One region of the Pseudomonas flexibilis genome, then DNA from elsewhere that is predicted to be linked to it. Evidence: predicted binding sites of a transcription regulator. Region 1 holds the regulator's gene; the other holds the start of a gene.
What was found. The regulator LexA, encoded in region 1, represses DNA repair genes until DNA is damaged. The targets are predictions, from matches to a motif close to CTGTNTNNNNANACAG.

Region 1 (14,524 bases):
CCAGAAGGTCAACCTGAACGGCGGCGCCATCGCACTGGGTCACCCGTTCGGTTGCTCCGGTGCCCGTATCTCCGGCACCCTGCTGAACGTGATGAAGCAGAATGGTGGCACCCTCGGCGTCGCGACCATGTGTATCGGTCTCGGCCAGGGCATCACCACGGTCTTCGAACGCGTCTAAGCGAACGGGATCGAAAAGACCGGGGCCTCGTGCCCCGGTTTTCTTTTTTGGTTTGTCGGTGCAAAAAGCGGGTGTGGTTTTCAGCGCGGCTGCCGATACCTGCTGACGCAAATGCATCCTGTGTTATCGGAGTGGTATCGATGCGCATAACGACTGGCGTGTATCGCCACTACAAGGGGCATGAATATCGGGTATTCGGTGTGGCCCGCCATTCGGAGAACGAAGAGGAAATGGTGATTTACCAGGCGCTGTACGGCGAATACGGCCTGTGGATCCGGCCTCTGCGCATGTTCTGCGAAACGGTCGATCTGAATGGCGAGCGCCTGCCGCGCTTCGCGCTGGTGCGGGAAGAGCCGCCCTTGATCGGACTCAAGCCGGAGTTGGAGCCTTGACGCCGGCAGCTTGACCTTGGCGTGATCGCCACTATATATAGCGGTTCCGCGCAAGGCGGCCCCTTCCTTTATTTATTTGTCAGGAATTCTCCAACCCATGGGTAAATCGCTGGTCATCGTGGAATCACCGGCCAAGGCCAAGACCATCAACAAGTATCTGGGTAGCCAGTACGTTGTGAAGTCGAGTATCGGCCACATCCGCGACCTGCCGACCAGCGGCTCGAGCGCCGCCAAGGAGCCGGCCAAGCGCGGCAAGGCCGCTGCCGAAGGCGCGACCCTCTCGCCCAAGGAGAAGGCCCGGCGGCAATTGTTCGCCCGCATGGGTGTCGATCCGGAGCACGGCTGGAAAGCCCAGTACGAAATCCTGCCCGGCAAGGAAAAGGTGGTCGAGGAGCTCAAGCGCCTGGCCAAGGATGCCGACACCATCTACCTCGCAACCGACTTGGACCGCGAAGGGGAGGCCATTGCCTGGCACCTGCGCGAATCCATCGGCGGCGATGACAGCCGCTACAAGCGCGTGGTGTTCAACGAGATCACCAAGAAGGCGATCCAGGAAGCCTTCGCCAGCCCCGGCGAGCTGGACCTGAACCGCGTCAATGCCCAGCAGGCACGCCGCTTCCTCGACCGCGTGGTCGGCTACATGGTCTCGCCCCTGCTGTGGGCCAAGATCGCCCGTGGCCTGTCCGCCGGTCGCGTGCAGTCGGTGGCGGTCAAGCTGGTGGTCGAGCGCGAGCGCGAAATCCGCGCCTTCGTCCCGGAAGAGTACTGGGAAGTCCATGCCGACCTCGGCACGGCGCGACAGGACAAGGTGCGTTTCGAAGTCGTGCGCGAACAGGGCGAGGCGTTCAAGCCGGTCAACGAGGCGCAGGCCATGGCCGCCCTGGAGCGCCTCAAGCGCTTGGCGTATCGCATCGCCAAGCGCGAGGACAAGCCAACCTCCAGCAAGCCCTCCGCGCCGTTCATTACCTCCACGCTGCAGCAGGCGGCCAGTAACCGCCTGGGCTTCGGTGTGAAGAAGACCATGATGATGGCTCAGCGCCTTTATGAGGCGGGCTACATCACCTACATGCGTACCGACTCGACCAACCTGTCGCAGGACGCCATCGCCATGGCGCGCGGTTTCATCGAGGCCGAGTACGGCTCGAAGTACCTGCCCGAAAAGCCGAACCTCTATTCCAGCAAGGAGGGTGCCCAGGAGGCGCACGAGGCGATTCGTCCTTCCGATGTCCAGTTGCGTCCGAACCAGCTGTCGGGCATGGAGCGCGACGCCGAGCGTCTCTATGAACTGATCTGGCGCCAGTTCGTGGCCTGCCAGATGCCGCCCGCCCAGTACCTGTCGACGACCGTCAGCGTGGCCGCCGGCGATTTCGAACTGCGCGCCAAGGGCCGCATCCTCAAGTTCGATGGCTATACCCGCGTGCTGCCGCAACAGAGCAAGCCGGGCGAAGACGATGTATTGCCGGATATGGCCGAGGGCGAAACGCTCGACCTGCTCAAGCTCGACCCCAGCCAGCACTTCACCAAGCCGCCGGCGCGCTTCTCGGAAGCCAGCCTGGTCAAGGAGCTGGAGAAGCGCGGCATCGGCCGGCCGTCCACCTATGCGGCGATTATTTCTACCATTCAGGAACGCGGCTACGTCACCGTGCACAACCGTCGCTTCCACGCCGAGAAGATGGGCGATGTGGTCACCGATCGCCTGTCGGAGAGCTTCGCCGATCTGATGGACTACGGCTTCACCGCTGGCATGGAAGAGCGCCTGGACGATGTGGCCCAGGGTGAGCGCGACTGGAAGAACCTCCTGGACAGCTTCTACGCCCGGTTCAGCCAGCAGCTCGCCCGCGCCGAGGCCAGCGAGGGCGGCATGCGCGCCAACCAGCCGACGCTGACCGACATCCCGTGCAAGGAATGCGGCCGCCCCATGATGATCCGCACCGCCTCGACCGGGGTGTTCCTCGGTTGCTCCGGCTACAGCCTGCCGCCGAAGGAGCGTTGCAAGTCCACCCTCAACCTGGTGCCGGGCGACGAGATCGCCGCGGACGACGAGGGGGAATCCGAGTCCCTGCTGCTGCGCAACAAGCATCGCTGCTCGAAATGCGGCACGGCGATGGATGCCTACCTGCTGGATGAAACCCGCAAGCTGCATATCTGCGGCAACAATCCGGATTGCAGTGGCTATGAGATCGAGCAGGGCCAGTACCGCATCAAGGGTTACGAAGGCCCGAGCCTGGAGTGCGACAAGTGTGGCAGCCAGATGCAGCTCAAGACCGGCCGTTTCGGCAAGTTCTTCGGCTGCACCAACGCCAGCTGCAAGAACACCCGCAAGCTGCTGAAGAGCGGCGAGGCGGCGCCGCCCAAGAGCGACCCGATTCCGATGCCGGAGCTCAAGTGCGAGAAGGTGAGCGACACCTATGTGCTGCGTGATGGCGCTTCGGGGCTGTTCCTGGCCGCCAGCCAGTTCCCCAAGAACCGCGAGACCCGCGCGCCGCTGGTGCTGGAGCTGCTGCCGCACAAGGCCGAGCTGGATCCCAAGCACCATTACCTGCTGTCCGCGCCGCCCAGTGACCCGGACGGCCGTCCGGCGGTGATCCGCTTCAGCCGCAAGAGCAAGGAGCAGTACGTGCAGTCCGAGGTGGATGGCAAGCCCACCGGCTGGCGTGCCTTCTATGCCAACGGGCAGTGGAAGGTCGAAGACAAGCGCTGAACAGGGCCGCGGCCCAGGCCGCGGCACGTACCGCAGATTACCGGAGGGCGCCGTCGTGGCCCAGGAACGCTATACCCGAACCAACCAGAAGCTCTACTTCGCCGGTCTCGCCATCAAGGCGCTGCGTGAAGCCGAACAGAGCGCCGTACTGGATGCCGCGGGTCGTGCCCAGGCCGAGCGCGAGGCGGCGCTGTTCCATCTGCACGGCGCACTGCTCGGCCTGTTGCAGGAGATCGCCGGCTTCTATCGCCTGCCCGGTGCCGATGCGCCGGCGGTGGAATCTATGCTGGGCATTGCTGTCGACTGCCCCGAACTGGCGGAGCTGCGCCAGCTGGCGGCGCGTGGCGACAGCTGGCTGTCCGCCCTGCGCGAAGCCCATGCTGCACTCTTTGTGCCGCCCCTGGCACCGCGCAAGCCGGCCGAGAATGACGGGCTGATCGTCACCAGCGCCGCGCCATCGGCGTTGCCTGTCGATGCGGGGATGCTGACGGTTTGGCAGTCCGAGCTCAAAGCCCTGGCTCTGCGCTTTCGCGAGGCGATGGTCGACAGCTGAGGGCTGGCTTGGCAGGAGCGGCCACGGCCACAGCGCCGTGTATCCCCGGCCCTTCGTCCGACCACTAGGGCAATGTCTGTCGGGCTGCTACAATGCGCGCCCTCTCGCTGGGATCGAAATTATGCCGACCGCTTTCCTGGAAATCGTCGAACTGCCTGATGGCCGAATCGCGTTGCGCCGCGCCGAAGACGAGGAAACGCTGGTGACCTTGGAGTTCTCCGCTGACGCTCGCGAATTCCTGCAGGGGCAGCACGTCGAGGTAGCCAAGGCCATGCTGAGTGCCGGACTGCAGATGGCCGGTCGACTGGTCGAAGGTGAGCTTCCCGAGTCGGATGGCCCGCGGGTTCTGCACTGAACCCGCTCAGCTCATGCGTATGTTCAGACTCTGTGCGCAGCCTTGGCGGGCTGCACGGGCCAGTGCCCGGCTTTCCTGAACCGACAGCGGCAGCCAGCTGACCACGGTATGGCTGCGCCCCAGCCGCAGGGCTTCGCAGGCGAGTTTGAAGGCTGATTGGCGGTCCCGGGCCTGCAGCAGCAGAATGCGTTCGCGGTTCAGCGAAGCGCTGCGCAGCCAGGCCGGTGTGAGCGGCGAGGGCGGGGCAATCAGTGTCAGCCAGCGGGCATCCGCTGCCTGACTCAGTTCCCGCAGGATGGGTCCCAGCAGGCTCAGGCAATGCCCGGCCGCGCCGCGCAGCGACAGTTCGCTGACATGGTCGGCGGCTTCCGCCGGTTCGCTGGCTTCCCCAAGGGGCAGCAGCAGGGGATCGAACAGGGAAGGCTGGAAACGATCGGGCATCTGCTGCTGGTACTGCATGGGAAGCTCCTTGCCGGCTAGCGGCGAATGACACCGACGCTGAGGCCTTCAATGGTCAGTTGCTGGTGCTCGAGGTCGACCTTGATGGGGGCGAACTCGGGGTTTTCCGCCAGCAGCCAGACGTGTTTGCCGTCACGCTTGAAGCGCTTGACGGTGACTTCCTCATCGAGGCGGGCGACTACGATCTGCCCGTTGCGGGCTTCCTGGGTGGCGTGAACGGCCAGCAGGTCGCCATCGAGAATGCCGGCGTCCTTCATGCTCATGCCGCGGACCCGCAGCAGATAGTCGGCGCGCGGTTTGAAAATGCCGGCATCGAGCTTGAAGGTGTCTTCGATATGCGCCTGGGCGAGGATCGGAGCGCCTGCCGCGACCCTGCCGATGACCGGTAGGCCGCCCTCGTCGCTTTCCTGTTGCTCGCCTTCGGGGATGCGGATGCCCCTGGATGCGCCGGGAATCATCTCGATGGCGCCCTTGCGGGCCAGGGCCTTGAGATGTTCCTCGGCGGCGTTGGGTGACTTGAAGCCCAGCTGCTGAGCGATCTCGGCGCGGGTAGGCGGGTAGCCGTGGCGCTCCAGGCTGTGCTTGATGAAGGCCAGAATCTCGGCTTGGCGGGGCGTCAGTTTCAGCATGTCCAGCCTCTGTGTATTTATCCAGTGGCTGGGATTATATACAGTGTTTTTGCCGCTCGCCAATCACCAGGCGCCCGGACGATCGCCGAAGTGCGCAAGTGCTGCGATGCCTGCGGCAAGTTGCCTTGACTGGGCGCAACCGAAAACGTATGTTTCAAACAAGTGTTTGTCAGGTGAATGAAGACGATGGCTCAGTCAGAAACGGTAGAGCGGATACTGGATGCGGCGGAACAGTTGTTCGCCGAAAAGGGCTTTGCCGAAACGTCGCTGCGGCTGATCACCAGCAAGGCCGGTGTCAATCTGGCGGCGGTCAACTATCACTTCGGCTCCAAGAAGGCGCTGATCCAGGCGGTATTCTCGCGCTTCCTCGGGCCATTCTGCGCCAGCCTGGAAAAGGAACTGGATCGCCGACAGGCACTGCCGGAGCATAAACCGGAACTGGAAGAGCTGCTCGAGCTGCTGCTGGAGCAGGCACTGGCCGTGAAGCCGCGTAGCGGCAATGACCTGTCGATCTTCATGCGCCTGCTAGGGCTGGCGTTCAGCCAGAGCCAGGGCCATTTGCGCAAGTACCTGGAGGAGGTCTATGGCCGGGTGTTTCGCCGCTACATGCTGCTGGTGATCGAGGCCGCGCCCAAGATTCCGCCGCTGGAACTGTTCTGGCGCGTGCATTTCATGCTCGGAGCGGCGGCCTTCAGCATGTCGGGGATCAAGGCGTTGCGCGCCATGGCGGAGAACGACTACGGCGTGCATACCTCCACCGAACAGGTCATGCGCATGATGGTTCCGTTCCTGGCCGCTGGCGCGCGCGCCGACACGGGTCTCACCGATCCGAACCTGATGGCGGCTCAGCTCAAGCCGCGCAGCAAATCCGGCAATGCGCCCGCCAAGGCCTGACCGCCGGGCGGTTGGGCTCCACGTAGGCATGCGCTAAGCTAGCGGCCTGTTTCCGGGCCGTCATGCCATGCCTGCTCTCGACTTCCTGCATATCTCGCTCGCCGATCAGTGCCTGTATGGCTTCGCTGACGGCGTGCTGTGCCTGCGCGTGCCGGTTTCCACCGCGCTCAACGGAGCGGGTGAGCGGCTGGGCAGCGGCTGCACGCCGCGCGGCCTTCATTACGTGCGGGCGAAGATCGGCGAGGGTCTGCCGGAGGGTGCGGTGCTGCGCGGTCGGCGCTGGACGGGCGAAATCTGGACGCCGGAACTGCATGCCTCTTTCCCGGCGCGCGACTGGATCCTGACCCGGATTCTCTGGCTCAGCGGCTGTGAGCCAGGGCGCAATCGGCTGGGCGAAGTGGATACCTTCCGTCGCTACATCTATCTGCACGGCACGCCGGACTGCGAGCCCTTGGGTGTGCCCGGGTCCCACGGTTGCGTACGCTTGCGCAACCGTGACCTGCTGAAGCTGTTTCCCCGCGTGCCGGCCTACTGCCCGGTGCGTATCGACGAAGCGCCGTGTCCACAGTGGGCCGGTGCACCATTGTCATAAGGATTTTTCGTGAGCACTGTTTTGCAGGGTTCCCTGATGCTGGACATCGCCGGCACCTGGCTGACCGCCGAGGATCGCCAACTGCTGCGCCAGCCGCAGGTCGGCGGGTTGATTCTGTTTGCCCGCAACATCGAATGTCCCCGCCAGATGCGTGAGTTGAGCGCCGCGATTCGCGCCCTGCGTCCCGACCTGCTGCTGGCAGTGGACCAGGAGGGCGGGCGGGTGCAGCGTCTTCGCCAGGGTTTCGTGCGCTTGCCGGCCATGCGCCGGATCGCCGAGTGCGCCCGGGCCGAGCCGTTGGCCGAGCACTGCGGCTGGTTGATGGCCACCGAGGTGCTGGCGGTCGGTCTGGATCTGAGCTTCGCTCCGGTGCTGGACCTGGATCACGGCCACAGCGCGGTGATTGGCGATCGCGCCTTCGCCAGCGACCCGGAGCGGGCGGCCCGGCTGGCACGTGCCTTCATTCGTGGCATGCGCCAGGCCGGCATGGCCGCAACTGGCAAGCACTTCCCCGGCCATGGCTGGGCCGAAGCCGATTCCCACGTGGCCATCCCCCGAGACGGGCGCAGCCTCGAACAGATCCGCGCCTGCGATCTGCAGCCCTTCGCCCGGCTGGCGCAAGACCTGGCGGCGGTTATGCCGGCGCATGTCATCTACCCGGAAGTGGATCCGCAGCCGGCCGGGTTCTCGCGTCGCTGGCTACAGGACATCCTGCGCGGCGAGCTGGGCTTCAAGGGTGTGATCTTCAGCGATGACCTGTCGATGGCCGGCGCCCACGTGGCAGGCGACGCGGCGGCACGCATCGAGGCGGCACTGACCGCAGGCTGCGACATGGGGCTGGTGTGCAATGACCGGGCCGCGGCGGAGCTGGCCTTGTCCGCCTTGCAGCGCTTGCGGGTTCAGGCGCCGCAGCGCCTGGCCAGCATGCGCGGCCGTGGTTACGCGACCTGCGAATACAAGCAGCGGCCGCGCTGGCTGAAGGCGCTGAGCGAACTTCGTAGTGCGGGATTGGTGTAGCGGCTTTTCACTAGGGGCCGTCCCACCCTCGATGCTACAGGTGGTGGCAGGGTTGTAGTGCGGTCAGCGCTGTTCTGGCCGCAAGCGCGCCGTGCCGGCGCGATGGTGGGCAAGGAAAACGTTGCCCACCCTACAGGCTTCGCGCGGGCCGGACCGCCTTATTCCGGCGTGGCACGCACCAGCAGCCCCAGGCTGGTGCCATCCACGAAGGTCAGCTCGCCCGGCTTGAGGCGGCGGTTCTGCTTGATCTGCTCGCTCTGCACGATCTGCCCTTCATTCAGCTGGTTGACCCACAGCTCGGCCTGCATTTCTACCAGGCGATCCAGGCGCAGGCGCAAGGTGCCTTGCACCGGATACTGGCCCAGCTGCGGTTCGCCTTCGCCGATCGCCACGCGGGTGGCGGTCGGGCCCAGGGTCTGGCGCCAGGCGCGGTGCATCAGCACCTCGTAGCCGTTCTCCGGTGTCAGTTTGGCCACTTCCGCGTCCAGCCGCGTACTGGCGCGCAGATCGCTGGCGCGCAGGTCGGCATTGCGAGTCCAGTCCTCCGGGGCCGGCTGGCCGCTGGCGATGGGTTCACCCTGGCGGAACAGCACCACTTCCAGATGGTAGGGCACCGGGCCGGTGCTTTCGGTGGCGGGCGCGGTCTGCGCCTGGGCCAGCGGAGCCAGCAGGGCCAGCAGCAGGGCGAAGGGACGGATTAAGCGCATCGGGCGGGTCCTTCAGGCAGGTTGTGGAGCGAGGCGTTCAAGCAGGGCCTCGAGCGTATTGAAACGTTCTTCCGGGCGCTCCATGGGCACCTGGAACTTGAACAGGGTAGCGCCTTCGAACTTGTAGCGGTTCGGCTGGCTCTGGATCAACTTGATCAGTGTGAGCGGGTCGACGCAGGTATTGGCGGAGAACTCCAGGCGCCCGCCCTGCGGACCGGCGTCGATCTTCTGGATGCCCAGTTTCTCGGCCTGCAGTTTCAACAGTGTCTGGCGGATCAGGTGCTTGGCCGGCTCCGGCAGCAGCCCGAAGCGGTCGATCATCTCCACTTGCAGTTCCTGGAGGGCGTCTTCATCCGGCGCCGAAGCGATGCGCTTGTAGAGGATGAGGCGACCGTGCACATCCGGCAGGTAGTCGTCCGGAATCAGCGCCGGGACGCGCAGGTTGATCTCGGTGCCACTGGCCAGCGGCTGGTCGAGGTTCGGCTGTTCACCCTTCTGGATGGCCTTGACTGCACGTTCGAGCATTTCCATGTACAGGGTGAAGCCCACCGCCTGGATCTGCCCGCTCTGGCCCTCGCCGAGCAGTTCGCCGGCGCCGCGGATTTCCAGATCGTGGGTGGCCAGCACGAAGCCAGCGCCCAGGTCCTGGGCGTTGGCGATGGCCTCCAGGCGCATCTGTGCGTCCTCGGTCATCTGCCGGCGCGGCGGAGTAAGCAGGTAGGCGTAGGCCTGGTGGTGGCTGCGGCCGACCCGGCCGCGCAGCTGGTGCAGCTGGGCCAGGCCGAACTTGTCGGCGCGCTCGATGATGATGGTGTTGGCGGTGGGCACGTCGATGCCGGTCTCGATGATCGTCGAGGCCACCAGCACATTGAAGCGCTTGTGGTAGAAGTCGCTCATCACCTGTTCCAGCTGGCGCTCGGGCATCTGCCCATGGCCAATGGCGATGCGCGCCTCGGGCACCAGCGCGGCCAGTTCGGCGGCGCACTTCTCGATGGTCTTCACGTCGTTGTGCAGGAAGTACACCTGGCCGCCGCGCAGCAGTTCCCGCAGCAGGGCTTCCTTGATCACTGCCGGCTGGCGCTCCATGACGAAGGTGCGCACGGATAGGCGACGCGCCGGCGGCGTGGCGATGATCGACAGGTCGCGCATGCCGGCCACCGCCATGTTCAAGGTACGCGGGATCGGCGTGGCGGTGAGGGTGAGGATGTCCACCTCGCTGCGCAGCGCCTTGAGCTGTTCCTTCTGGCGCACGCCGAAGCGGTGTTCCTCGTCGATGATCAGCAGGCCCAGGTTCTTGAAGCGGATGTCGTTCTGCAGCAACCGGTGGGTGCCGATGACGATGTCCACCTTGCCCTCGGCCAGCAGCGCGGCGGCGTCGGCGATTTCCTTGGCTGACTTGAAGCGGCTCATCACTTCGACGCGCACCGGCCAGTCGGCGAAACGGTCGCGGAAACTGTTGTAGTGCTGCTCGGCCAGCAGGGTGGTGGGCACCAGCACGGCGACCTGCTTGCCGCTGTGCACGGCGATGAAGGCGGCGCGCATGGCCACCTCGGTCTTGCCGAAGCCGACGTCGCCGCACACCAGGCGGTCCATGGGCTTGCTGGCCAGCATATCGTGGCGTACCGCCTCGATGGCCGCTTCCTGGTCGACGGTTTCCTCGAACGGGAACGCGGCGCTGAAGGTTTCGTAGTCGGCGGCAGGGTCCTTGAAGGCATAGCCCTTGCGGGCCGCGCGACGGGCATAGATGTCCAGCAGCTCGGCCGCCACATCGCGCACCTGCTCGGCGGCCTTGCGCTTGGCCTTCTGCCACTGTTCGGAGCCGAGCTTGTGCAGCGGGGCCAGTGCCTCGTCGCTGCCGGTGTAGCGGGCGATCAGGTGCAGGCTGGTGACGGGCACATACAGCTTGGCGTCGTCGGCGTACTGCAGGACGAGGAACTCGTTGCTCTGGCCGTCATAGTCCAGGGTGACCAGACCCTGATAGCGGCCGACACCGTGATCGATATGCACCACCGGGGCGCCCTCACGCAGTTCGGTGAGGTGCTTGATGACGTTGTCGCCGTGGTCGCGGGTCTTCTCCCGGCGCCGACGCTGCATGACGCGCTGGCCGAACAGCGGGCTTTCGGGAATCAGCGCCAAGTCGTCGAGCAGCAGCCCCTCGTCCAGCGGCGCGATGCAGATGTTCAGCCGTTCGCCGCTGGCCAGGAAGTCCACCCAGCCATTCACCTCGCGGGGCTTGAGCTTCAGGCGGCCGAGCAGCTCCAGCAGCGCTTCGCGACGGCCTGCCGTCTCGGCGCTGAACAGCACGCGGCCGGAATACTCCTCAAGGAAGCGGCGCAGCGCGGCCAGCGGCTCGGCGGCCTTGGCCTGCAGCGCCAGATCGGGCAGCGGCCGGGCCGGAAAGCGCTCACGGCCGACGCCGGTTTGCAGGTCCTGGCTGTCGACGACCACGCGGGGCCAGCGCTTCAGGCGGGCGAAGCAGTCCTCCACGGGAACGAAGAGTTCGGCCGGCGGCAGGACGGGGCGCTCGGGGTCCAGGCGGCGGTCCTCATGGCGGTTGCGCACGTCCAGCCAGAACTGCTCGGCGGCCTGCTCGATGCCCGGCAGAGAGAATACCTGGGTGTCTTCGGGCAGATAGTCGAACAGCGTCGAGGTTTCCTCGAAGAACAGCGGCAGGTAGTACTCGATGCCCGCCGGGGTGATGCCGGTACTCAGGTCCTGATAGATCGGGCAGCGGCGGAAATCCACATCGAAATGCTCGCGGAAACGGCCGCGGAAATCGGTGACCGACTTCTTGTCCAGCGGGAACTCGCGGCCCGGCAGCAGGCGGATCGATTCGACCTTGTCCACCGAGCGCTGGGATTCCGGGTCGAAGGTGCGCAAGGTCTCGATCTCGTCATCGAACAGGTCGATGCGGTAGGGCGTGTCGCTGCCCATCGGGAACAGGTCCAGCAGCGCGCCGCGGACGGCGAACTCGCCGTGTTCGTAGACGGTTTCCACGCACCGATAGCCGGCGGCTTCCAGGCGACCACGCATGTCCTCCACATCCAGGCGCTGGCCCACGTCCAGCACCAGGCTGCGCCCGAGCAGGAAGCGGGTCGGCGCCAGGCGATGCAGGGCGGTGTTGACCGGCACCACCAATATGCCGTGACGGATCTCCGGCAGCCGGTAGAGGGTGGCAATGCGCTGGGAAATGATGTCCTGGTGCGGCGAGAACTGGTCGTAGGGCAGGGTTTCCCAGTCGGGGAAGTGCAGCACCGGCAGGGTTGGCGCGAAGAAGGCGAGTTCTTCCTTCAGGCGCTCTGCGCTCTGGCTGTCGGGAGTCAGCAGCAGGGTAAGGCGCCGGCCGGCCGCGCTGGCGGCCTCGGCGATGGCCAGGGACAGGGCGGCGCCAGGCAGGTTGCCCCAGTGCTGTTTGCCTGCCGCGGACGGCAGGGTCGGAAGACGCAGTACGGACACGGGCGACTCGGATCGGGGAACGAAAGTCGGCAATTGTAACGTGCCGAGCCGAGGCAGGCACCGTGGATGCCGTCGGTTTGCAAGTGCGGCGCGCCGGGAGGGCTACACTGGTGCCTCGAAACGGCTGCCGATTGCCCCGTCCGTGGCTCGCCGGCATAATGTAGCCCCTTTTTTTCCGTCCTACATGTAGCGAAGGTACTGCCTGTGACTCAGAAGCCCGACCAATGTCTTGGTGAGTGGATCGACCGCGAAGCTCTGGCCGAGGCCATGATTCCGCTGATCGGTCAGCTCTACCGCAACAACAATGTGGTGACCTCGATCTTCGGTCGCGGCCTGATCAACCGTTCGGTGATCGCCATTCTCAAGGCGCACCGCTTTGCCCGTCACCGCCTGAGCGGCGAAGACGAGCTGTCGGTGCATGACAGCTACACCATCCTCAAAACCATGAGCGAGATGAACCTGGGTGCGGCGTCGGTCGACCTGGGCAAGATGGTCGCCAAGTACAAGGCAGCCGGCGGCACCGACCTGGCCACCTTCGTGCGCGAAGAATTGGCCAGCCTGGCCAACAAGCGCGGCGAGAAGCGCGAAGGCACCGATGTGGTGCTGTACGGCTTCGGGCGTATCGGCCGCCTGTTGGCGCGCATCCTGATCGAGAAGACCGGTGGCGGCGACGGCCTGCGCCTGCGCGCCATCGTCGTGCGCAAGGGCGCCGAGAACGACCTGGCCAAGCGCGCCAGTCTGCTGCGTCGCGACTCGGTGCATGGTCCGTTCGACGGCACCATCGTCATCGACGAGGCAAACAACACCATCACCGCCAACGGCAACCTGATCCAGGTGATCTATTCCAACGATCCGTCTTCGGTGGACTACACCCAGTACGGCATCAAGAACGCCCTGCTGGTGGACAACACCGGCAAGTGGCGTGACGCCGAAGGCCTGGGCCAGCACCTGAAGTGCCCGGGCGTGGATCGCGTGATCCTCACTGCCCCAGGCAAGGGTGCGCTGAAGAACATCGTGCATGGCATCAACCATGCCGAGATCACCCCCGAAGACAAGATCGTCTCCGCGGCCTCCTGCACCACCAACGCCATCGTGCCGGTGCTCAAGGCCGTCTATGACAAGTTCGGCATCGTCCATGGCCATGTCGAGACCGTTCACTCGTACACCAACGACCAGAACCTGATCGACAACTTCCACAAGGGCAGCCGCCGTGGTCGCAGCGCTCCGCTGAACATGGTGATCACCGAGACCGGCGCAGCCACCGCTGCCGCCAAGGCCCTGCCGGTGCTCAAGGGCAAGCTGACCGGCAACGCCATCCGCGTGCCCACGCCGAACGTTTCCATGGCCATTCTCAACCTGACCCTGGAAAAGGCCACCGACCGCGAGGAGATCAACGAGTACCTGCGCCAGATGGCCATGCACTCGGAGCTGCAGAAGCAGATCGACTTCGTGCAGTCCCAGGAAGTGGTGTCCACCGACTTCGTCGGTTCGCGCCATGCCGGCGTGGTCGACGCCGAAGCGACCATCTGCAACGAGAACCGTGTCGTCCTGTACGTCTGGTACGACAACGAGTTCGGCTACAGCTGCCAGGTGGTGCGCGTGATGGAAGACATGGCTGGGGTCAACCCGCCGGCCTTCCCGCGCTAACCGCTTCGCGGGCGTCACAAGGACGGGAGCTTCGGCTCCCGTTTTTCATTTGCGGTCCGTTGCTGGGGCGTGCGCGCTCAGCTTCGCTCGGCCGAGGGGCTGCTTTCGCATGCGCCTGTGCGCTGCGGCAATATGCCCCCGTTCGACGGGTTGACTGTTTTGGATCAAGAAAATAGCGCCATCCCGGTGGCCATTTTGTAGGGTGCGTCCTTATAATCGGCCGGATTTTTTAGGGGTTCGGCAGACTTTGTGCATGCGACGAAACTTCCTTTCGTCGGCAATTGGACCTTGGTCCAATGCGCAGGGATTGCCGAAGCGAAAATTTCAACTACTGGTTAGGCATCCTGATGATCAGAATAAAACGTGGGCTTGATTTGCCCATCGCCGGCGCTCCGGCGCAGCGCATCGAGCCGGCTCGGCCGGTGCGCAGCGTCGCGCTGCTGGGGCCCGACTACCACGGCATGAAACCGACCATGGCTGTTCAGGTCGGGGATCGTGTCAAGCTGGGTCAAGAGCTGTTTTCTGACAAGAAGAACCCGGGCGTGATCTACACCGCGCCGGGTGCCGGCGTGGTCAGCGCGATTCACCGGGGCGAGAAGCGCGTCCTGCTGTCCGTGGTCATCGACCTGGACGGCGATGAAACGGTGCGATTCGCTCATTACCCGGTTGAAGCGCTTGGACAGCTGAGCGACGCGCAGGTTCGCGAGAATCTGCAGCAGTCCGGCCTGTGGACGGCGCTGCGCACTCGTCCGTACAGCAAGGTGCCTGCCGTCGACGCCGTTCCCTCGTCCATCTTCGTCACTGCCATCGACACCCATCCGCTGGCTGCCGATCCGCAGGTCGTCATCGCCGATCAGGCCGATGCCTTTGCTCAGGGTCTGCAGGTGCTGGCGCGCCTGGCCAAGGTGCAGCTGTGCAAGGCCGAAGGCGTGCAGCTGCCGGGC
Region 2 (14,524 bases), on a different contig from region 1:
TTGGCCGGGGCGGAAGTCGCCGGAAATGGTGGTCAGGCGATCCTGAGCGTCGAATTCCAGGCTGACACGTTCCTGGCGTCGCTCGCCGCCGCCGGGCTGGATGCTGTACAGATAGTCCCAGCGATTGGGGTGGAAGGTATCGGTAATCATGGGGTTGCCCATGATAAACCGCACCTGGCGCCGGGTCATTCCGGGACGCAACTGATCTATCATGTCCTGCGTCACGACATTGCCCTGCTGGATGTCGATCTTGTAAACGCCAGGGAAGGAACAGCCGGCAACTGCCAAGAATGCCGTCAGGCTGAAACTGGAAAGCAGGAGCTTGGTGTTTTGCATCGGGGGCTGACTTCCACTATCTTGGCCGGGAATTCGAGGCTCCGGATCATACCCGCATGACGGATGCTGCGAAACAGAGCATGAGAAACTGACATGGTAGAAAACAACGAATTGCGCAAGGTTGGCCTCAAGGTCACCCTGCCGCGCGTCAAGATCCTGCAGATGCTGGATACGACCGATCAGCGCCACATGAGTGCCGAAGATGTGTACAAGGCACTGATGGAAGCGGGCGAGGATGTCGGCCTGGCCACCGTCTACCGGGTCTTGACCCAGTTCGAATCGGCCGGCCTGGTAACTCGTCACAATTTCGATGGCGGCCATGCGGTCTTCGAACTTTCGGATGGTGAGCACCATGACCACATGGTCTGTGTGGAAACCGGTGAAGTGATCGAATTCATGGACCATGAGATCGAAAAGCGCCAGCGCGAAATCGTCGCCGAGCACGGCTACGAGCTGGTGGACCACAACCTGGTGCTGTACGTACGCAAGAAAGCCTGACCGGCGCGCAACGGTTCCGATAAAAGGCGACCCCAGGGTCGCCTTTTTCATTGGTGCGTTGGCACGGCGCCCTGCGGGAGCGAATTGATTGGCGAGCGAACAAGTCCGCTCCCGCGGCGCAGCCGGGCCTTATTCCTGCGCGTTGGCCAGCAGCTTCGCGGCGTGGGCCAGGGATTCGTCGGTGAGGTCGACCCCGCCGAGCATGCGCGCGACTTCCTCGATACGCTGCTGGCGCTCCAGGTGCGCGACGGCGGTGCTGGTGTCCGAGCGGCCGCGCTGCTTGTGCACGAACAGGTGCTGATGCCCCTGTGCGGCGACCTGCGGCAGGTGGGTCACGCACAACACCTGGCCGCGTTCGCCCAGGCGGCGCAGCAGCTGGCCGACCACTTCAGCGGTCGGGCCGCCGATGCCGACGTCCACTTCGTCGAACACCAGAGTCGGTACGCGCGAGGTCTGCGCGGTGATGACCTGGATGGCCAGGCTGATGCGTGACAGTTCGCCACCGGAAGCCACCTTGGCCAGGGCGCGCAGCGGCTGGCCGGGGTTGGCGCTGACTAGGAATTCCACCTGCTCCAGCCCGGCCGGATGCGGTTCGTCCGTGGCGTTGGCACGCAGCTCGATCTGAAAGCGTCCGCCGGGCATGCCCAGGCGCTGCATTTCCACTTCCACGGCCTTGCTCAGTTCGCTGGCGGCGCGATGACGCAGCGCGCTGAGTTCCTCGGCCTTCTCCTGATAGTGACGGGCATAGGCAGCCAGCTCTTCGGTCAGGCGCTCCTGGGCCTGGTCATCGGCGTTCAGGCTTTCCAGCTCCTCCAGCAGTCGCTGCTGCAGCTCGCCCAGTTCGCCGGGCTGCACGCGATGCTTGCGGGCCAGGGTATAGATGCTGTCCAGGCGCTCCTCCAGCTGTTGCTGGCGCTCGGGGTCGGCATCGAAGTGGTCGATGAAGCGGTTCAGCTCGCCGATGGCTTCCTCGACCTGGATCTGTGCGCTGGCCAGCAACTCGACCGCGCTGGCCATGGCGCCGGCGTTCGGGCTGAAGGCGGTCAGCCGGTTCAGGCTGGCGTTCAGCGCAGACAGTACGTTGCCGGCGTCGCTTTCACTGCACAGGTCCAGCACCTGGCGGCAGGCGCCGAGCAGATGCTCGGCGTTGCTCAGGGTCTTGTGTTCTTCTTCCAGCTGCTCCAGTTCCTGCTCGCCCAGCGCCAGCGCTTCGAGCTCCTCGAGCTGGTAGCTGAGCAACTGGTGGCGGGCGCGCTGTTCGTCGCCGCTGCTGGACACCCGTTCCAGCTCCTGGCGGGTTTGCCGCCAGCGCTGCGCGGCGAGCAATACCTGACGGGCCAGCTCGCCGGCGCCGGCATAGGCATCCAGCAGGCGGCGGTGGGTATCGGTCTTGAGCAGCGACTGGTGTTCGTGCTGGCTGTGGATGTCGATCAGCAGTTCGCCGAGCGCCTTGAGGTCGCCCTGCGGACACGGCGTGCCATTGATGTAGGCGCGCGAGCGGCCTTCAGCGGTGATGACCCGGCGCAGGATGCACGGGCCGTCCTGCTCCAGGTCGCGCTCGCGCAGCCAGGCCTGGGCTTCGGGAATCTGCGAGACGTCGAAGCTGGCGAGGATGTCCGCCTTGTCGGTACCCGGGCGTACCACGCTGCTGTCGGCGCGATCGCCCAGCGCCAGGCCGAGCGCGTCGAGCATGATCGACTTGCCGGCACCGGTTTCGCCGGTGATGACGCTCATGCCGCTGCGCAGTTCCAGATCCAGTTGATCGACGATGGCGTAGTTGCGAATGGACAGATGGACCAGCATGGAAGGCTCCCCAGGTTCGCCAGGCTGGCTATTTATACAGTGGTCGGTGAGTCGCCTTCAAGCATTTCTCCGCGCCCCCTTGAAGAAGGTTTCACCGTCCCCATATAGGGCTGCATTCGGCGCCGGCCCGGCCGGCATCCCTTCGTCTAGAGGAGACTCCCAATGGTGGATGAACAGAACCTGGAAAACCCCAACGCCGAACCGTCCGCCGGCGAGCAGGACACCGAGGCGTTGCAGGCGCGCGTGCTGGAGCTGGAAGAGCAGCTGGCCGCCGCCCAGGATCAGGTGCTGCGCAGCGCCGCCGATATGCAGAACGTGCGCCGTCGCGCCGAACAGGACGTGGAAAAGGCCCACAAGTTCGCCCTGGAAAAGTTTGCCGGCGATCTGCTCGCCGTGGTCGACAGCCTGGAGCGTGGCCTGGAGCTGACCCGTCCGGACGACGAGGCCAGCAAGGCGGTGCGTGAAGGCATGGAGCTGACCCACAAGCTGCTGCTCGACAGCCTCAAGCGCCACCAGCTGGAGCAGCTCGATCCGCAGGGCGAGCCCTTCAACCCCGAGCATCACCAGGCCATGGCGATGGAAGAAAGCGCCACGCTGGAGCCGGGCAGCGTGCTCAAGGTGTTCCAGAAGGGCTACCTGCTCAACGGTCGCCTGCTGCGCCCGGCGATGGTCGTGGTCAGCAAGGCACCGGCCGACACGCCGTCTTCGATCAACGAAAAGGCTTGAAATCCATCGGGCCGACCCCATCTGTTTCACCAAGCACATTTGAGCCGCGGCGGCCCTGGCGGGGACGCAGGCACCACCCGATTCTGGAGAATTGAAAATGGGAAAAATCATCGGTATTGACCTGGGGACCACCAACTCCTGCGTCTCCATCCTGGAAAACGGCACCGCCAAGGTCATCGAGAACGCCGAAGGTGGCCGTACCACCCCGTCGATCATCGCCTACACCAACGATGGCGAAATCCTGGTCGGCCAGTCCGCCAAGCGCCAGGCGGTCACCAACCCGCACAACACCCTGTTCGCCGTGAAGCGCCTGATCGGTCGGCGCTTCGACGAGGACGTGGTGCAGAAGGACATCAAGCTGGTCCCCTACAAGATCATCAAGGCCGACAACGGTGACGCCTGGGTGGACGTGAAGGGCCAGAAGATGGCGCCGCCGCAGATCAGCGCCGAAGTGCTGAAGAAGATGAAGAAGACCGCCGAAGACTACCTCGGCGAGCCGGTCACCGAAGCGGTGATCACCGTGCCGGCCTACTTCAATGACAGCCAGCGTCAGGCTACCAAGGACGCCGGTCGCATCGCCGGTCTGGACGTCAAGCGCATCATCAACGAACCGACCGCCGCGGCCCTTGCCTACGGCATGGACAAGTCGCGCGGTGACCACACCGTGATCGTCTATGACCTGGGTGGCGGTACCTTCGACGTGTCGGTGATCGAGATCGCCGAAGTCGACGGCGAGCACCAGTTCGAAGTGCTGGCCACCAACGGCGACACCTTCCTGGGTGGCGAAGACTTCGACATGCGCCTGATCGACTACCTCGTCGACGAGTTCAAGAAGGAGTCGGGTATGGACATCAAGGGCGACGCCCTGGCCATGCAGCGCCTGAAGGAAGCCGCCGAGAAGGCCAAGATCGAGCTGTCCTCCGCGCAGCAGACCGACGTCAACCTGCCGTACATCACCGCAGACCAGACCGGTCCGAAGCACCTGAACGTGAAGATCTCCCGCGCCAAGCTGGAGTCGCTGGTCGAGGATCTGGTGCAGCGCACCATCGAGCCGTGCCGCACCGCGCTGAAGGACGCCGGCATCGATGTGGGCAAGATCGACGAGGTGATCCTGGTCGGCGGCCAGACCCGCATGCCGCTGGTGCAGAAGACCGTTGCCGAGTTCTTCGGCAAGGAACCGCGCAAGGACGTCAATCCGGACGAAGCCGTGGCCATGGGTGCCGCCATTCAGGGCGCCGTGCTGGCTGGTGACGTTAAGGACGTGCTGCTGCTGGACGTCACCCCGCTGACCCTGGGCATTGAAACCCTGGGTGGCGTGATGACCCCGCTGATCGACAAGAACACCACCATCCCGACCAAGAAGTCGCAGGTGTTCTCCACCGCCGACGACAACCAGGGCGCGGTGACCATCCACGTGCTGCAGGGCGAGCGCAAGCAGGCCGCGCAGAACAAGTCGCTGGGCAAGTTCGACCTGGCCGACATTCCGCCGGCGCCGCGCGGCGTGCCGCAGATCGAGGTCACCTTCGACATCGACGCCAACGGCATCCTGCACGTGTCCGCCAAGGACAAGGCCACCGGCAAGCAGCAGTCCATTGTCATCAAGGCCAGCTCCGGTCTGTCCGATGACGAGATCGAGAAGATGGTGCGCGACGCTGAAGCCAACGCCGAGGAAGACCGCAAGTTCGAAGAGCTGGTGACCGCGCGCAACCAAGGTGATCAGTTGGCCCACGCCAGCCGCAAGATGATCACCGAGGCCGGCGACAAGGCCACCGCCGAGGAGAAGTCCGCCATCGAAGCCGCCATCGCCGCCCTGGAAGTCGCCATCAAGGGCGACGACAAGGCCGAGATCGAGGCCAAGATGAACGCGCTGTCCCAGGCCACCGCGCCGCTGGCGCAGAAGATGTACGCCGAGCAGGCACAGGCCGAACAGGCTCAGCCGGCCGACGGCAAGGCCAAGGACGCGGGTGACGACGTAGTCGACGCCGAGTTCGAAGAGGTCAAGGACAACAAGTAAACGTCACGTTTGCTTCCGCCTCATGCGCGTGACCGTGGTCGCGCGCCCCTGACTCGCCACGCGGGAGCCCTCTCCCGCGTTGGCGTGTCTGGAGGGTGTGTCAGAGGAATTCGAGAGAAATGGCGAAACGAGACTATTACGAAGTGCTGGGTGTCGAGCGGGGCGCCGACGACGCCGAGCTGAAGAAGGCCTATCGACGCCTGGCGATGAAGTACCATCCGGATCGCAATCCGGACGACAAGGCGGCGGAAGAGAAATTCAAGGAGGCCAACGAGGCCTACGAGGTGCTCTCCGATGCCAACAAGCGCGCGGCCTACGATCAGTACGGCCATGCCGGTGTCGATCCGCAGATGGGTGGCGCTGGCGCGGGCTTTGCCGGCGGCGCCAGCTTCTCCGACATCTTCGGTGACGTGTTCAGCGACTTCTTCGGGGGTGCCCGTGGGGGCCAGCGTGGCGGCCCGCAACGGGGCAGCGACCTGCGCTACACCCTGGAGCTGAGCCTGGAAGAGGCGGTGCGCGGCACCACGGTGACCATTCGCGTGCCGACCCTGGCCAACTGCAAGACCTGTGGCGGCTCCGGCGCCAAGAAGGGCAGTAGCCCGACCACCTGCAGCACCTGCGGCGGCATCGGTCAGGTGCGTATGCAGCAGGGTTTCTTCTCGGTGCAGCAGACCTGTCCGCGCTGCCATGGCAGCGGCAAGATGATCACCGACCCCTGTGGCGACTGCCATGGCCAGGGCCGAGTCGAGGAGCACAAGACCCTGTCGGTCAAGGTGCCGGCCGGTGTCGATACCGGCGACCGCATCCGCCTGGCGGGCGAAGGCGAGGCGGGCGCCCAGGGCGGTCCGAGCGGAGACCTGTACGTGGTGGTCAACGTGCGCGAGCACGACATTTTCCAGCGCGACGGTCGCGACCTGTACTGCGAGGTGCCGATCAGCTTCGCGGACGCGGCGCTGGGTGGCGAGCTCGAAGTGCCGACCCTGGATGGCCGGGTCAAGCTGAAAATTCCGGAAGGCACCCAGACCGGCAAGCTGTTCCGCCTGCGCGGTAAGGGCGTGACCCCGGTGCGTGGCGGCAGTGCGGGCGACCTGATGTGCCGGGTGGTGGTGGAAACACCCGTCAAGCTCGACAAGCATCAGCGCGAGCTGCTCGAAGAGTTCCGCCGCAGCCTGCAGAGCGACAGCTCCCATTCCCCTCGTGCCAGTGGCTGGTTCGAGGGCATGAAGCGGTTCTTCGACGATCTTTGAATCCTGCGCCGGCAGCGGGCACTCGCCTGCTGCGACGGCCGGCAGTGTGGAGCTTGGGTATATGCGAATTGCAGTGATGGGCGCCGCCGGGCGCATGGGCAAGAACCTGATCGAGGCGGTCCGCCAGGCTGAGGGCGCCGAGCTGGCTGCGGCCATCGACCGGCCGGACAGCAGCCTGATCGGTGCGGATGCCGGCGAACTGGTGGGGCTGGGGCGCCTGGGGGTTGCCCTGAGCGGTGATCTCGCAGCCGTGGTGGACCGCTTCGATGTGCTGATCGACTTCACCCATCCGAGCGTGACCCTGAAGAACCTGGAGATCTGCCGTCAGGCCGGCAAGGCCATGGTCATTGGCACCACCGGTTTTTCGGTTGAAGAAAGGCAGCGGCTGGCCGAGGCGGGCAAGCAGATCCCGATCGTCTTCGCCGCCAACTTCAGCGTCGGGGTGAACCTGTGCCTGAAGCTGCTCGACACCGCGGCCCGGGTACTCGGGGACGACGTGGACATCGAGATCATCGAGGCCCACCACCGTCACAAGGTCGATGCGCCGTCGGGTACTGCGCTGCGCATGGGTGAGGTGGTGGCGGAGGCGCTGGGTCGCGATCTGCGGAAAGTGGCGGTCTACGGACGCGAAGGGCAGACCGGTGCGCGCGCTCGGGAAACCATCGGTTTCGCCACCGTGCGCGCCGGCGATGTGGTGGGCGACCACACCGTTCTGTTCGCCGCCGACGGCGAGCGGGTGGAAATTACCCACAAGGCATCCAGCCGCATGACCTTTGCCAAGGGCGCCGTCCGTTCGGCGTTGTGGCTGCAGGGTCGCGCGCCGGCCCTGTATGACATGCAGGATGTGTTGGGCCTGCGCTGAGCGGTCACGCATCGGTCTGCAGTTTGGGTAGACCCAAAAAGGCCGTTTCTGTATGATTCGCGCTTTAGTGTGTCCACTAAAGTTACGCAGATGGCCGAATTCAAAAAAAGCGGGATGACCTTCACACGTCATCCCGCTTTTTTACAACCTGCGTACGCACCAGGCAGATTTACCGGAGGTCTCTTGACTACGCCAGCCACTACGCCAGCGATTCTGGCCCTTGCTGATGGCAGCATTTTTCGCGGCGAATCCATCGGCGCCGATGGGCATACCGTCGGCGAGGTAGTGTTCAACACCGCCATGACCGGCTATCAGGAAATTCTCACCGATCCGTCCTATGCCCAGCAGATCGTCACCCTGACCTATCCGCACATCGGCAATACCGGCACCACGCCGGAAGATGCCGAGTCCAGCCAGGTCTGGGCCGCCGGCCTGATCATCCGCGACCTGCCGCTGCTGGCCAGCAGCTGGCGCAATAAGCAGCCGCTGGATGCCTACCTGAAGGCAAACGGTACCGTGGCCATCGCCGGGATCGATACGCGTCGCCTGACGCGCATCCTGCGCGAAAAGGGCGCTCAGAACGGTTGCATCCTGACTGGTGCGGATGCGACCGAAGAAAAGGCGCTCGAGCTGGCGCGAGCATTTCCGGGCATGAAGGGGCTGGATCTGGCCAAGGTGGTCAGCACCAAGGCGCCGTACGAATGGCGCTCCTCGGTGTGGTCGCTACAGACCGACAGCCATCCGGAAATTCCCGCCGAGCAGCTGCCGTACCACGTGGTGGCCTATGACTACGGCGTGAAGCGCAACATCCTGCGCATGTTGGTCGAGCGCGGCTGCCGGGTGACCGTGCTGCCCGCCCAGGCGCCGGCCAGCGAGGCGCTGGCGCTGAATCCTGACGGTGTGTTCCTGTCCAACGGCCCAGGCGATCCGGAGCCGTGCGACTACGCCATCAAGGCGATCCAGGACATTCTGGAAACCGACATCCCGGTGTTCGGTATCTGCCTGGGACACCAGCTTCTGGCCCTGGCCTCCGGCGCCAAGACCGTGAAGATGGCTTGCGGCCACCATGGCGCCAACCACCCGGTGCAGGACCTCGACAGCGGCGTGGTGATGATCACCAGCCAGAACCATGGTTTCTGTGCCGACGAAGCCACCCTGCCGGCCAACCTGCGCGCCACCCACAAGTCGCTGTTCGATGGCACCCTGCAGGGCATCGAGCGCACCGACAAGGTCGCCTTCAGCTTCCAGGGACACCCGGAAGCCAGCCCCGGCCCGAACGACGTGTCTCCGCTGTTCGACCGCTTCGTCGCCGCCATGGCGGCCCGCAAGCAATAAGGGCTGTCGCGCATGCTGGCAAGCCTGGGAATCGTCGACCTCTGGACCTATGTCCTGGGGACGGTGCTGGTGATCCTGCTGCCCGGCCCGAACTCCATGTTCGTGCTGGCCAGCGCGGCGCGTCGCGGTATCGCGGCGGGTTACAGCGCCGCCGCCGCCGTGTTCGTCGGCGATACCCTGCTAATGCTGGCCGCCGCACTGGGCGTTGCTTCGCTTCTGAAGGCCGAGCCGATGCTGTTCACCGGGCTCAAGTACCTGGGTGCCGCATACCTCTGCTACATCGGCATTGGCATGTTGCGCGGCGCCTGGCGCCAGTGGCGGCATCCCGCGGATGCACGGGTCGAACCCGAGCAGGACCTGGGTCAGCCGTTCCGCCGCGCCCTGCTGCTCAGCCTGTCGAACCCCAAGGCGATCCTGTTCTTCGTGTCCTTCTTCATCCAGTTCGTCGACCCGGCCTACGCCCATCCGGGATTGTCGTTCCTGGTGCTGGGCGCGATTTTGCAAATCATCAGTCTCAGCTACCTGAGCCTCCTGATCTTTACCGGCGCCCGCCTGGCGCACTGGTTCCGCCGACGGCAGCGTCTGGCCGCCAGCGCCACCAGCGGCGTGGGCGCCCTGTTCGTCGGCTTTGGCGTGAAGCTGGCCACCGCAACCCTGACCTGATTACCGCTACGAGACTCCCATGCCAAAACGTACAGACCTCAAAAGCATTCTGATCCTCGGCGCCGGCCCCATCGTGATCGGCCAGGCGTGCGAGTTCGACTATTCCGGCGCCCAGGCCTGCAAGGCCCTGCGCGAGGAAGGCTTCCGCGTCATCCTGGTGAACTCCAACCCGGCCACCATCATGACCGACCCGGCCATGGCCGACGCCACCTACATCGAGCCGATCAAGTGGCAGACTGTCGCCAAGATCATCGAGAAGGAGCGCCCTGACGCGCTGCTGCCGACCATGGGCGGCCAGACCGCGCTGAACTGCGCCCTGGACCTGGAACGCCACGGCGTGCTGGAAAAGTTCGGCGTGGAAATGATCGGCGCCAACGCCGACACCATCGACAAGGCCGAGGACCGTTCGCGCTTCGACAAGGCCATGCGTGACATCGGGCTGGCGTGCCCGCGTTCCGGCATCGCCCACAACATGGAGGAAGCCTACGGCGTCCTCGACCAGGTGGGCTTCCCGTGCATCATCCGTCCGTCCTTCACCATGGGCGGCACCGGTGGCGGCATCGCCTACAACCGTGAGGAATTCGAGGAAATCTGCAACCGCGGTCTGGATCTGTCGCCGACCAAGGAACTGCTGATCGACGAATCGCTGATCGGCTGGAAGGAGTACGAGATGGAGGTGGTCCGCGACAAGAAGGACAACTGCATCATCGTCTGCTCCATCGAGAACTTCGACCCGATGGGCGTGCACACCGGCGACTCCATCACCGTGGCGCCGGCGCAGACGCTGACCGACAAGGAATACCAGATCATGCGCAACGCCTCGCTGGCGGTGCTGCGCGAGATCGGCGTGGAAACCGGCGGCTCCAACGTGCAGTTCGGCATCAACCCGAAGGACGGCCGCATGGTCGTCATCGAGATGAACCCGCGCGTGTCGCGTTCCTCGGCGCTGGCCTCCAAGGCCACCGGCTTCCCGATCGCCAAGATCGCCGCCAAGCTGGCGGTTGGCTACACCCTGGACGAGCTGAAGAACGACATCACCGGCGGCCGCACCCCGGCGTCCTTCGAGCCGGCCATCGACTACGTGGTCACCAAGGTGCCGCGCTTCGCCTTCGAGAAGTTCCCCAAGGCCGACGCCCGCCTGACCACCCAGATGAAGTCCGTGGGCGAGGTCATGGCCATCGGCCGGACCTTCCAGGAGTCCATGCAGAAGGCCCTGCGCGGCCTGGAGGTCGGCGCCACCGGTTTCGATCCCAAGCTGGATCTGGCCGATCCGGAAGCCGAGAGCGTCCTCAAGCGTGAGCTGACCGTGCCCAGCGCCGAGCGCGTCTGGTATGTGGCCGATGCCTTCCGCGCCGGCAAGACCGTCGACGAGGTGTTCGAACTCACCAACATCGACCCCTGGTTCCTGGTGCAGATCGAGGACCTGGTCAAGGAAGAGGAGCGGGTCAAGACCCTCGGCCTGGCCAGCATCGACCGTGACCTGATGTTCCGCCTGAAGCGCAAGGGCTTCTCCGATGCCCGCCTGGCGACCCTGCTGGGCGTGAGCGAGAAAAGCCTGCGCAGCCACCGTCACAAGCTGAAGGTGTTGCCGGTCTACAAGCGCGTCGACACCTGCGCCGCCGAATTCCAGACCGACACCGCCTACATGTATTCGACCTACGAGGAAGAGTGCGAGGCCAACCCGTCCAGCCGCGACAAGATCATGGTCATCGGTGGCGGTCCGAACCGCATCGGCCAGGGCATCGAGTTCGACTACTGCTGCGTGCATGCCGCGCTGGCCATGCGTGAAGACGGCTACGAGACCATCATGGTCAACTGCAACCCGGAAACCGTCTCCACCGACTACGACACCTCCGATCGCCTGTACTTCGAGCCGGTGACCCTGGAAGACGTGCTGGAAATCTGCCGCGTCGAGCAGCCCAAGGGCGTGATCGTGCAGTACGGTGGCCAGACCCCGCTGAAGCTGTGCCGCGCTCTGGAAGAGGCCGGCGTGCCGATCATCGGCACCAGCCCGGACGCCATCGACCGCGCCGAAGACCGTGAGCGGTTCCAGCAGATGGTGCAGCGCCTGAACCTGCGCCAGCCGCAGAACGCCACCGCACGCAGCGAAGACGAAGCCCTGGCGCACGCCAAGGCCATCGGCTTCCCGCTGGTGGTGCGTCCGTCCTACGTGCTGGGCGGCCGGGCGATGGAAATCGTTTACCAGGAAGAAGAGCTCAAGCGCTACATGCGCGAGGCGGTGAAGGTCTCCAACGACAGCCCGGTACTGCTGGACCATTTCCTGAATTCGGCCATCGAAGTGGATATCGATGCCGTATGCGATGGCAAGGACGTGGTGATCGGCGCCATCATGCAGCACATCGAGCAGGCCGGCATCCACTCCGGCGACTCGGCGTGCTCGCTGCCGGCCTACTCGCTGCCCCAGCACATTCAGGACGAAATCCGCGACCAGGTGAAGAAGATGGCGCTGGAGCTGGGTGTGGTCGGTCTCATGAACGTGCAGATGGCCGTTCAGGGCGACGACATCTATGTACTGGAAGTGAACCCGCGCGCTTCGCGTACCGTGCCGTTCGTGTCCAAGTGCATCGGCGAATCGCTGGCCAAGGTCGCGGCCCGTGTCATGGCCGGCAAGACCCTGCAGGAAACCGGTTTTACCGAGGAAATCATTCCGGAGTACTTCAGCGTCAAGGAGGCCGTGTTCCCCTTTGCCAAGTTCCCCGGGGTGGATACCATCCTCGGCCCGGAAATGAAATCCACCGGCGAAGTCATGGGTGTCGGCGACAGCTTCGCCGAGGCCTTTGCCAAGGCTCAGCTGGGTGCCAGCGAGATCCTGCCCACCGGCGGTTGCGCCTTTATCAGTGTGCGAGAGGACGACAAGCCTTTCGTGGCCGATGTGGCGCGTGACCTGATCGCTCAGGGCTTCGAAGTGGTGGCTACTGCCGGAACCGCGAAGGTGATCGAGGCGGCTGGCTTGCCGGTGCGCCGCGTCAACAAGGTGACCGAAGGCCGTCCGCATGTGGTGGACATGATCAAGAACGAGGAAGTGACCCTGATCATCAACACCACCGAGGGGCGCCAGTCGATCGCCGATTCTTACTCCATCCGTCGTAACGCCCTGCAGCACAAGGTCTGCATCACCACCACCCTGGCGGGTGGTCAGGCAGTCTGTGAGGCCATCAAGTTCGGTCCCGAGCGGACCGTGCGCCGGCTGCAGGATCTGCACGCAGGAATCAAGGCATGACGAAATACCCGATGACCGTCCAGGGCGCTCGCGCCCTGGAAGAAGAGCTGAAGATCCTCAAGGCGGAGCGCCCGAAGATCAGCCAGGCCATCGCCGAAGCGCGTGAGCTGGGGGATCTGAAGGAGAACGCCGAGTACCACGCCGCCCGCGAACAGCAGGGGCTGGCCGAGGCGCGCATCCGTGACATCGAGGGGCGTTTGCAGAACGCCCAGATCATCGATGTCTCGACCCTTCCGCATACCGGCAAGGTGATCTTCGGCACCACAGTGGACATCGTGAACGTCGAAACCGACGAGGAAGTGACCTACCAGATCGTCGGTGACGACGAGGCGGACATCAAGTCCGGCAAGTTGTCGGTCAGCTCGCCGATCGCCCGCGCGTTGGTCGGCAAGTCCGAAGGCGACGTGGTGACGGTGCGCACCCCTAGTGGCGTGGTCGAGTACGAGATTGTCGAAGTCCGTCACGTCTGATCCGCCGCGCCTGCGCGCGCCGGTGATCGCCTGGCAGCTGGCCCAGACATTCTGGGTCGGCGGCCTGTGGCTGCTGCACTTCGTATTGCTGCCGGCACTCGGCAAGATCGGCCTCGCGCCGCTGCTGGTGCAGGAGGTGGCGAACGGCTTGCGGCCGCTGCTGGTGGGCTTTGCGGTGGTCTGCGTGCTGCTGCAGGCGCTGAGTCTGGCCGTCGCGCTGGGCGTGCGGGCCGTGTGGAAGGATATGCGCGGCCAGCTGCTGCTGGCGGTGCTGCTGCTGGCGCTTGGCTTTTTCGCCGCGCGCGCCGGCTGGCTCGTGTCCGACTACTGGCAGATGTTCAGCTACCTGGCCATGGCCTGCTGTGGCCTGCTGCTGGTGGTACAGGCGCCACCCGAGGCGCGGTCGTAGACGTTCCGCGCCTCGTCTTGCCGGTTACGCCTGGTGGCGCAGGATGTTGGAGAGGTGGCGGTTCGGTTTGGGGTTCTTGCGGTACACCAGTGCCACCTTGCCGATACTTTGCACCAGCTCGCAGCCCGCGCTACGGCAAAGCTCCTCGACCAATGCGTGACGGTCGTCGCGCTCGGCCACACGCAGCTGAATCTTGATCAGCTCGTGGTCGGCGAGGGCGCGCTCCAGCTCGGCCATTACCCCTTCGCTGAGACCGTTGTCGGCAATGGTCAATACCGGCTTCAGATGGTGGCCGATAGATTTGAACTGTTTCTTCTGCTCTTGCGAGAGCGCCATAATCAAGCCCTGACGTTTCACTGTACGAAAAAGGCGGCTAGTGTACCCGAGCCGCCGCCCAAGAGGTATTCCGTGGCCCGATCCAAGACCAGTCAACGCTGGCTGAAAGAACACTTCGACGACCCTTACGTAAAGATGGCTCAGCGCGACGGTTATCGCTCGCGGGCCAGCTACAAGCTGCTGGAGATCCAGGAAAAGGACCGCATCCTGCGCCCCGGCATGACGGTCGTCGATCTGGGCGCGGCCCCCGGTGGCTGGTCGCAGGTGACCAGCCGGGTGATTGGCGACAAGGGGCGGCTGATCGCCTCGGACATCCTGGAGATGGACTCGATCCCCGACGTCACCTTCATCCAGGGCGATTTCACCGACGATGCGGTGTTCGCCCGGCTGCTCGAAGCGATCGGTGATCATCCCGTCGACCTTGTGATTTCCGATATGGCCCCCAATATGAGTGGGGTGCGGGCCGCGGATCAGCCGCGTGCCATGTACCTGTGCGAGCTGGCGCTGGATCTGGCCAGTCGCGTGCTGCGGCCTGGTGGCGATTTCCTGATCAAGATCTTCCAGGGCGAAGGTTTCGATGCGTA

Region 2: the regulator LexA is predicted to act here: its motif matches at 2,662-2,677, upstream of recN (DNA repair protein RecN).

Annotation. Positions count from the first base shown of each region.
Region 1 is NZ_JTAK01000001.1:336,558-351,081, forward strand. It holds gene fadA (acetyl-CoA C-acyltransferase FadA) at 1-178, shown strand, start outside; gene PT85_RS01670 (DUF1653 domain-containing protein) at 319-570, shown strand; gene topA (type I DNA topoisomerase) at 668-3,271, shown strand; gene PT85_RS01680 (DUF6586 family protein) at 3,327-3,824, shown strand; gene PT85_RS01685 (hypothetical protein) at 3,946-4,179, shown strand; gene sulA (SOS-induced cell division inhibitor SulA) at 4,186-4,638, opposite strand; gene lexA (transcriptional repressor LexA) at 4,656-5,267, opposite strand; gene PT85_RS01700 (TetR/AcrR family transcriptional regulator) at 5,454-6,161, shown strand; gene PT85_RS01705 (L,D-transpeptidase) at 6,229-6,753, shown strand; gene nagZ (beta-N-acetylhexosaminidase) at 6,775-7,770, shown strand; gene PT85_RS01715 (CsiV family protein) at 7,929-8,477, opposite strand; gene mfd (transcription-repair coupling factor) at 8,490-11,933, opposite strand; gene PT85_RS01725 (glyceraldehyde-3-phosphate dehydrogenase) at 12,138-13,580, shown strand; gene PT85_RS01730 (Na(+)-translocating NADH-quinone reductase subunit A) at 13,928-14,524, shown strand, end outside.
Region 2 is NZ_JTAK01000003.1:49,543-64,066, reverse strand. It holds partial or broken gene PT85_RS08280 (outer membrane protein assembly factor BamE) at 1-336, opposite strand, end outside; gene fur (ferric iron uptake transcriptional regulator) at 430-834, shown strand; gene recN (DNA repair protein RecN) at 964-2,637, opposite strand; gene grpE (nucleotide exchange factor GrpE) at 2,800-3,363, shown strand; gene dnaK (molecular chaperone DnaK) at 3,461-5,377, shown strand; gene dnaJ (molecular chaperone DnaJ) at 5,497-6,624, shown strand; gene dapB (4-hydroxy-tetrahydrodipicolinate reductase) at 6,686-7,486, shown strand; gene carA (glutamine-hydrolyzing carbamoyl-phosphate synthase small subunit) at 7,670-8,821, shown strand; gene leuE (leucine efflux protein LeuE) at 8,837-9,484, shown strand; gene carB (carbamoyl-phosphate synthase large subunit) at 9,504-12,725, shown strand; gene greA (transcription elongation factor GreA) at 12,722-13,195, shown strand; gene PT85_RS08225 (hypothetical protein) at 13,173-13,604, shown strand; gene yhbY (ribosome assembly RNA-binding protein YhbY) at 13,629-13,940, opposite strand; gene rlmE (23S rRNA (uridine(2552)-2'-O)-methyltransferase RlmE) at 14,013-14,524, shown strand, end outside.